One region of the Paenibacillus aurantiacus genome, then DNA from elsewhere that is predicted to be linked to it. Evidence: predicted binding sites of a transcription regulator. Region 1 holds the regulator's gene; the other holds the start of a gene.

Evidence for each region. Region 1 encodes Rex, which represses fermentation and respiration genes when NADH is low (regulators of the CRP and FNR family bind a similar motif). Its sites were predicted from a motif close to TTGTGAAATATTTCACAA; they were not measured.
Region 2: the regulator Rex is predicted to act here: its motif matches at 2,741-2,758, upstream of ACFFSY_RS02845 (NarK family nitrate/nitrite MFS transporter).

What each region holds. Positions count from the first base shown of each region.
Region 1 covers NZ_JBHMDO010000044.1:50,014-54,580, forward strand. Annotated here, with positions in the region: gene ACFFSY_RS27085 (ATP-dependent DNA helicase DinG, 3'-5' exoribonuclease type) at 1-2,696, shown strand, start outside; gene ACFFSY_RS27090 (redox-sensing transcriptional repressor Rex) at 2,693-3,352, shown strand; gene ACFFSY_RS27095 (amidohydrolase) at 3,333-4,567, shown strand, end outside.
Region 2 covers NZ_JBHMDO010000003.1:431,030-435,596, reverse strand. Annotated here, with positions in the region: gene ACFFSY_RS02850 (glycoside hydrolase family 43 protein) at 1-1,050, shown strand, start outside; gene ACFFSY_RS02845 (NarK family nitrate/nitrite MFS transporter) at 1,150-2,481, opposite strand; gene ACFFSY_RS02840 (DUF3147 family protein) at 3,219-3,581, shown strand; gene ACFFSY_RS02835 (DUF3147 family protein) at 3,611-3,976, shown strand; gene ACFFSY_RS02830 (hypothetical protein) at 4,116-4,567, shown strand, end outside.

The sequences.
Region 1 (4,567 bases):
ATGACAATATGGTCGCGGATGCCAAGCCAATCGACGACGTGCTGCTCGAAGTGATCCCGTTGCTAGGCGACGCGGTATTGGTCGCCCACAATGTCGGTTTCGACGCCGGCTTTCTGAACCAAGCGCTGGAGCGAAGCGGCTATATGACCTTCGACGGCCGGAAGCTGGACACGATCGACTTGCTGCGGATTTTGTATCCGACGTTGACCTCGTATCAACTCGGTTCGGTTACGGAGCATTTCGGCATTGCGCACGATCAGCATCACCGGGCCGATAGCGACGCAATGGCAACGGCTGAGCTATTTGCGGCGTGTTATCGCAAATTGGAGCAATTGCCGCTGCTAACGCTGCAGCGCATCGCTTCGCTGCTTGGAGACGCCATCGACGATACGGGCTGGCTCGTGAACGAGATCGCGATTCGCAAGGAAACGATGTCCTCCGTGGATTCGGATGCCTATCAGTATTTCAGGCAGTTCGCGATGCAAGCCGGCGACTGGACGGAAGAGCAGCCGCCGCGTGAAGGCGAAAACATACCCGTTGCGGAATGGACGTTCGACGAGTTTCTAGGCGGACTAAAAGAGAATATTAAGGCGCTCATCCCCGGTTACGAGGAACGTGAGCCTCAAAATATAATGTTTACTGAGGTGCTGGCCGCGCTTGAGCAGAACCGGCATCTGTTGATTGAAGCGGGAACGGGAACGGGCAAATCGCTCGGTTATCTCATCCCCGCTCTGTTTTATGGTATCCAGCAAGACAAGAAGATAGTCGTCAGCACGCATACGATCAATTTGCAGGAACAGCTGCGTCAGCGGGATCTGCCGCTGCTGCAGCAGGTAATGCCGGCGCCATTCCGGGCAGCCATCTTCAAGGGGCGCGGCAACTATTTGTGCCTGCGCAAATTCGAAGGCAAAGTGAACATGCATGATTTCGCCTCGCCTACGGAGGACCGGATCACGGCTTCGCAGATGGTCGTATGGCTGTCGGAGACCGGACACGGCGATCAAGAAGAACTCAATTTCGGCAACAAAGGCACGGAATTCTGGGGAACGGTTGCCAGCGACGCGGACTCCTGTCTGAATCGAAGCTGCCCGTGGTTCAAGCGGTGCTACTACCATAGAGCGAAGCAGGAAGCGAATCTTGCGGACGTCGTCATTACGAATCACTCGATGCTGTTCACCGATATCCGCGCCGATCACCGGTTATTGCCAGGCTACGAGCAACTGATCGTCGACGAAGCCCATCACCTCGAGGAAGTCGCCGGCAAGCATCTGGGCACGCAAATTTCGTATTTATCCGTGCAGCATCCCGTTATCCGTCTGGCGAAGGACGCACGCAACGGTCAATTGATCAGCCTGATTCACAAGCTAGCGGGCGAGCCTTCCGACAAGTCGCTGGCTTGGCGGGAGAAGATTGACGAGATTTTGCCGGACTTCGGCGACTTGCGGGATGATTGGGATCGGTTGTACGAACTGCTCTATGCCATGATGGGCAGCGGTTCATCCGATTCGGCGGAGACCGGGCAGCTGGTACTGCGATTGCGTCACGGCAATTTGCCGAAAGGGTGGAGCGATGCGCAGATCGTGGAAGAGAGCGTGCACGGCCATTTGAGCAAAATCGTGCGAACGCTCGACAAAGTGTTCAGCGAGATCAAGGATGAGGTCGACGATACGGTGATCACCGCGATGGTGACGGACTTAAGCGGCACCGTCAAAGATTTGACCCGCGCGCGCGACGAGCTGCGTACCTTTATGAAGGCGGATAAGATCGATATGGTCTACTGGCTGGAAGCGAATACGAATTTCCGGGCCAAGTCGATTCACCTCTATGCCGTTCCGGCCGACGTGAGCGAACAGCTTCGCACTCACTTCTTCGATGCCAAGAAGAGCGTCGTGCTTACCTCCGCCACGTTGTCGGTCCAGAAGTCGTTCCAATACGCAGCGGAGCAGCTGGGGCTGGCGGAAGACGAGAAGAACGGCAGGCTGAAGACGGTTCAACTGCCATCTCCGTTCAACTACAGAGAGCAGGCGCTCGTCGTAATCCCGCGCAATTTGCCCGTATTGAAAGGGGCTGCCGGCGATCCTTACTTTAACGAACTGCTAATCAAGTCGCTGGCCGATACTGCCGTGGAGACGAAAGGACGGATGCTCGTCCTGTTCACCTCGTACAGGATGCTGAAGCAAGTGTACGACCCGTTGAAGGAGCTGCTCGCCGCAAGCGGCATTCAGCTTATCGGGCAGGGCATTGACAGCGGCAATCGCAGCAAGTTGACCAAGCGGTTCCAGCAGCAGGCCAAGTCCGTCCTATTGGGCACGAGCAGCTTCTGGGAAGGCGTCGATATACCGGGGGATGCGCTGACATGTCTTGCGATCGTCCGTCTTCCGTTCCAACCGCCGAACCATCCTTTGATCGAAGCGAAGTCGGAGCTGCTGCAGCAGCAGAAGCAGAACCCATTCATGAAGTTGTCGGTGCCGCAAGCTGTCATCAAATTCAAGCAAGGCTTCGGCCGGCTCGTGCGCACCTCGAAGGACAAAGGAATCGTGCTGATTTATGATACGCGCGTCATTGATACCTACTACGGCAAATATTTCCTATATTCGCTGCCGGGTCCGAAGATCGAGACCATGCATTTGGATCAAATCGTCCCGCGCATTCGCAATTGGTTGTCCACCGAAACAGGAGAGGAGGTTCGCTCATGACGAAGACGTTCAAAATTTCCGAGGCCGTCGTGCGCCGGCTTCCCGTCTATCTTCAAGTGCTCGGCGATTTGCATAAGCGGGATATTCAGACGGTCTCCTCTCAGGAACTTGGCAACAAACTCGATCTGAATCCGGCGCAAATTCGCAAAGACTTAGCTTATTTCGGCGAGTTCGGGCGCAAAGGGATCGGTTACGATGTGTCCTATCTCATCGAGAAAATCCGGCAGATCCTGAAACTAGACCAGCCGCTCAGCGTCGGACTGGTCGGTGCCGGTAATTTGGGCCGCGCGTTATGCAATTATAATACGTATTTGAAGGATAATATGAAAATAACGGCGGTATTCGACGCGCACGCGCCGATCGTCGGCACGAAGATTAACAGTCTGACCGTGCAGCCTATGGACAGTTTGATCGAGAAGGTCAAAGAGCTGAACATTCGAATCGGCATCATCACGGTGCCGGCATTCGAAGCGCAGAACGTGGCGGACCGTTTCGTTGCGGCAGGCGTCGAAGGGATCTTGAACTTCGCGCCTGTCATTCTGCGCGTACCCGAACACGTTCGTATTCATTATGCGGATTTTACACGCGACCTGCTTAGTCTGGCCTATTATTTGGAGAAAGAAGGAGAGACCGAGAATGAACCGGTTGTGGATTGAGAACGGCACCTTCGTCACGATGGACGATAATCAGCCTTTGGTGAGAGGCCATATGGTTGTAGAGAACGACCGCATTACATACATAGGCGAGGCTGCTCCGTCGCCGGCTCCCGAAGGGGCGGAGCGCATCAACGGCAGAGGCTTGGTCTTCATGCCGGGCTTGATCAATACGCATGCCCATTCGGCGATGTCGCTGCTGCGCGGCTACTCGGATGATGAAGCGCTTCAAGTATGGCTGCAAGATAAGATGTGGCCAATGGAAGGCAAGTTCAACGACGATGACGCGCATTGGGGTAATGCCCTGGCGGTCATTGAAATGTTGAAATCCGGCACGACGACGTTCGTGGACATGTATGACCGGATGCCGATTCTGGCAAAGGTCGTCGAGCAGTCGGGTATGCGCGGCGTGCTGACACGCGGCGTAATCGGCTTATGCTCGCCGGCGGAGCAGACCGCGAAGCTGGAGGAAGCGAAGCAGTTCGCCAAGGACTGGAATGGTCAGGCAAACGGGCGGATCCGTACGATGCTGTCGCCGCATGCGCCTTACACGTGTCCGCCGGATTACATTGAGCGTATCGTCGCAGCGGCCCATGAGTTGAACGTGCCGCTTCATACGCATATGTCCGAGTCCGCAGCGGAAGTCCAGCAGAACGTGAACGATTACGGCACGCGGCCGGTTGAGCATCTCGACAAGCTGGGCTTCTTCTCCCGGCCGTCGCTCGTTGCGCATGCCGTGCACTTGAACGATGAGGAAATTGCGCTGCTGGCCGAGCGCGGCGTAGCCATTTCCCATAATCCGGCGTCGAATTTGAAGCTGGCAAGCGGCGTCGCGCGCGTCCCCGACCTGCTGAGAGCGGGCGTCACCGTATCGCTTGGCACGGACAGCGCGGCTAGCAACAACAACTTGGATTTGTTCGACGAGATTCGCATCGCGGCGCTGATTCACAAAGGCGTCTCCGGCGACCCGACGGCGATCCCGGCAATAGAAGCGCTCCGCATGGGAACCGTCTATGGAGCTCGGGCGATCTGGCAAGCGGACGAGATCGGCGCGCTGAAAACCGGCATGAAGGCCGATTTCATTGCCATTAATACGGAACAGCCGCATTTCTACCCGCAGACGGATATCGTCTCGCATCTCGTGTACAGCGGCTCAGGCCGCGACGTGCAGCATGTCTGGGTTGACGGCCGCCAGGTCGTGAAGTCGGGCGTGTGCAC
Region 2 (4,567 bases), on a different contig from region 1:
CTCTCGGACATTAAGCTCATCTGGAAAGGAACGGGCGGACAGTTCCCGGAGGCGCCGCATCTGTACCGGATCGGCCAATGGTATTATCTGCTCATTGCCGAAGGCGGCACCGAGTACGGGCATATGGCGACGGTGGCAAGAAGCACGCAGCCGGACGGTCCGTTCGAGAGCTGCCCGCATAATCCGATCTTGACGCATCGCAGTCTGCAGCGTCCGATCCAAGCGACGGGGCACGGGGACTTCGTGCAGACGCCGGACGGACGGTGGTGGGCGGTCTTCCTCGGCATTCGGCCCGCGGGTTATCCGATGCGCCACCATTTGGGCCGGGAGACGTTCCTGGCGCCGGTCACGTGGACGGCGGACGGATGGCCGATCATCGGCGAAGGCGGCACGGTAGCCGACGCCATGCCGGCGGATGGTCTTGCGCTTCGCCCGCTCCCCGCGCCTGCGGTCCGGGACCACTTCGAGGCGGCGCGGCTTTCGCCGGCATGGACGTTCCTGCGCACGCCGAATCCGCCGCATTGGACGCTCGCGGAGCAAACAAGCTGCTTGACCCTTCACGGGACTCCGTCCACCTTGAACGACGGCGGCACGCCCGCGTTCGTCGGCCGCAGACAGCAGCATTTCGCCTGCCGCGCCTCCGCCCTGATGGCGTTCGATCCGCAGCATGACGGGGAAGAAGCGGGGTTGACCGTCTTCATGAATGAACGGTTCCATTACGAGATCGCGGTGACCCGGATTCGCGGCGAACGCAAAGTGGTGTTCCGAAGAAGGATCGGAAGTCTGTGGAAGGTGGAGAACGAGGCGCCGTGGAGCGAAGCTTCGATCGTGCTGACGGTGCGAGCGGATCGGGAGCAGTACGCATTCGGGTTCGCGAGCGGCGACGATCGGGAGCCTTTCTGGTTCGGCCGGGGGGAATGCGCGATGTTGGCGGCGGAGATGGCGGGAGGTTTTACGGGCGTGATCATCGCGATGTATGCCACCGGCAGCGGCTCGGCAGCGAGGACGCCCGCGCATTTCGACTGGTTCGATTATGAAGCGTTGGATTGAAGCAGCCTCGCGCATATGAAAAGGGTTAGCGACCGCATCCAAGATGCACCGCTAACCCTTGTTTGCCGTTCGAACGGAAGCGCCGGGAACAGGTGCGGATTAATGCGCCGCCTTCGGTTGATCCGCCGCCTCCTTCGCCGTGACGAAGGAGGTGACCTCGGCGCGCTTGCTTTGATAGAACAGCCAATTTAGCGCGATCGCCACGACGTAGAAGCCAATGAAGACGTAGAAGGCGGTCACGTAGGAGCCGGTGGCATTGATCGACCAGCCGAACAGCTTTGGAATGAAGAAGGAGCCGTAGGCTGCGAACGCCGCGGTGAAGCCGAGCACGGGCGCCGCTTCCTTCGCCGGGAAGATGTACGGGATCATCTGGAAGGTCGAGCCGGAGCCCGTGCCGGCCGCCAGGAACAGCACCAGGAACGAGACGAGGAAGCCCGCGAAGCTGCCCTGCTGGATGAAATAAATGACCGCGAGCGAGCCGAGTCCCATCATGAACAGCGTGATGGAGGTGACCTTGGCGCCGCCGAGCTTATCCGAGATGAATCCGCCGAAAGGACGGGCCGCCGCGGCGATGAAGGCGCCTAGGAAAGCGAGCGAGACATGGTCCGGAAACTGCGATTTCAGCAGCAGCGGGAACGCCGCCGAGAACCCGATGAAGGAACCGAACGTCGCGACGTACAGGTAAGTCATGATCCACGTGTGCTTCCGCTTGACGATGGCGAACTGGCTGGCGAACGACTGCTTCGCGCCCGGCAGATTGTCCATGCCGAAGAAGGCGATGACGGTCATGAGCACGATCGGGACGACCCAGATGAAGGCGGCGTTCTGCAGCCAGAACTGCTGCCCGTCCTTCACCAGTTGGCCATCGCCGGACAGCGCGGCGAAGGTGCCGGTTGTAATGATCAGCGGCGTGACGAATTGGACGACCGAGACGCCCATGTTGCCAAGTCCGCCGTTAATGCCGAGCGCCGTGCCCTTCTCTTTCTTCGGGAAGAAGAGCGAGATATTGGACAGCGACGAAGAGAAGTTACCGCCGCCAAGGCCACAGAGCGCGGCGAGCAGCAGCATGATGGAATATGGCGTACCCGGATCTTGGACCGCCACGCCGATCCCGATCGCAGGGATGAGCAGAAGGGCGGTCGAGATGACCGTCCAGTTGCGCCCGCCGACGATGCCGACCGCGAACGTGTACACGAACCGCATCGTCGCGCCGACCAGGCCGGGAATTGCCGCGAGCGTGAACAGCTGGCTCTCCGTGAAGGCAAAGCCGATATCGTTCAGCCGGACCGCGACCACGGACCAAATTTGCCACACGATGAACGCGAGCATGAGCGAGGGGACCGAAATCCACAAATTGCGCGTGGCGTGGCGCTTGCCTTCCCGAGCCCAAAATTCGGCGTTCTCGGGGTTCCATTGATTAATTCTTGCCATAACGAGTGCCTCCCGTCGGATGCGGGCTCGATCTTCGTCGTTCGCGGCCCGCACCGTGCTTTGATGAACCCAGTGTAGCAAGGGGCGGCGGGGTCGCACTGTAAAATAAATCACAATCGCTTGTTAAAAATAAACAACCGGGATTGGGGATTTGTCACAACGCGCGGCGGCATCGCGGGCAACGAAAGCCGGCGACCGGCTGTGATATTCGTTACAGCGGCAGTAGGTGCCAGGTGGTATGCTCGAGTCATTCAAGGGAAAGTGAAAATTTTCACGTGGCAGAGGCGTTTGACGAAATTAGGTTGTTAAATTTTCTGTAGAGGTATTTGACGAAATTAGGTTGTTAACTTCTAGTGTATGGCCGGTAATTCGCCGTGAATGGTTAAGTCGCGAACTCCAGCAAGTTCGTTCATACGCGTAGTCGTTTACGCCGCTAACTTATTTTCATAGCTGTTCATCCACCAAGCTCGTTATGATGCTAACTTCTTATTTCATCGTTGTTCATTTACCAAGGTCGCTTTCGCTGTTAGCTTCTTATTTTCATAACCAAGGTCGCCTGCATTACTAACTTCTTAACTTCGCAGCTGTTCATACGTGAAGTCGTTTACGCGGCTAACCTCTTAATTTACACAACGGTTCATTCGCATTGTGGTTCACGCTGTTAACGCCCATCGGGTTTCTACTTGAACCTATCATTCATGCTAACTATTCACATCGTTAAACGGAGGAGATTCGCCATGCTTCATCTATCGCTTACAGCCATAATTCTGCGATTCGCTCTCGGCGGGGGGGCCGTCGCTGCGGCCTCGCTCATCGCGAAGCGATCCGGCGGGGCCATCGGGGGCATCTTCGCCGCGTTCCCGGCCGTGTTCCTGGCAGCGCTGCTTACGATCCGATTCGACCATGCGGGAGAGGCGCTCGTCGCGAGGTCAATCGATTTGTCCGAAGGCGCGCTCATCGGCATGGGCATTAACGTGGCGTGCGCAGTCGCGGTGGGCGTATTGTGCGCGAGCAAAGGATGGAAGAAGGGACTATCCTTGTCTGTGCTCGGCTGGTTGATGGCGTCAATCTCGATATCGTACTTCATGTTCGCCGCTTAGGCCGCATCGCATAGAAAGAAGGGATTCCGATGAGAACAAGCGAGTTATTGCTCCGATTCATACTCGGCGGTCTGGCCGTCGTCCTTAGTTACGTCGCTTCCGTGCTGCTGCCATGGAAAGCGCTCGGCGGTATTTTCGCCGCCTTCCCGGCCGTCATGATCGTGGCTGTCTTGATGATGGGCATCAGCCAGGGTTCGGACAAGGCCGCCGCCGTCGCCAGAGGCTCCGTCTACGGGATGACGGGCTGCGCCGCCTGCGTGCTCACGGTGCTCTATGCGCTGCGGACGACGGGACTGTGGTGGTTCAGCCTTCTGCTCGGCGTAACCGTTTGGTTCCTAAGCGCGATGGCGATCTATAAGGTTCGCGGCTGGATGCAGGCCCGGGCCAAGGGATAAACGGGATGAGCGAATGGGTACAGCATGCTTCATAGGACGGGAACAATCCGGCGCCCTGCGAGTGACATTCATCACAGCGGGGCGCTTCGCGTTTGTGGTCTACTACGAACAGAAACGTTGGAAGCGGGGGGCAAGGAGAATGAATCGAGCATTTGCTTCGAGATGGGCGAGGAACGTCTTTGCGGCGGTTTGCGCGCTAGCCGTGCTAATGTATATCGGATCGCGATTTTTTACGCATCTGGACTTGGCGCTGTATGGATACATGGTGGGCACGGTGGTGTTTATCGGCGGTTTCTTCTACCGCTTCATGGCTTGGGCGGATCGGCCGCCGACCCGCATCCTGCTTCGCAAGGGGATCCGGCTGGTATTCCGAAGATCGACCCCCGCGGTGGCGGCGGATCATCTCGTCGTGCACCGGTTCATCTGGAACCGCGGGTGGTACCGCTGGCTGCAGCATATTCTGCTCGGCTGGGGATGCATCCTGTCCGCGTTCGTCACGTTCCCGCTCGTGTTCGGCTGGATGTACTTCACGATGGCGGATAACGGCTATTACACCGTCGTCGGCTTCGGCATCGATCTGATGCGGGTGCC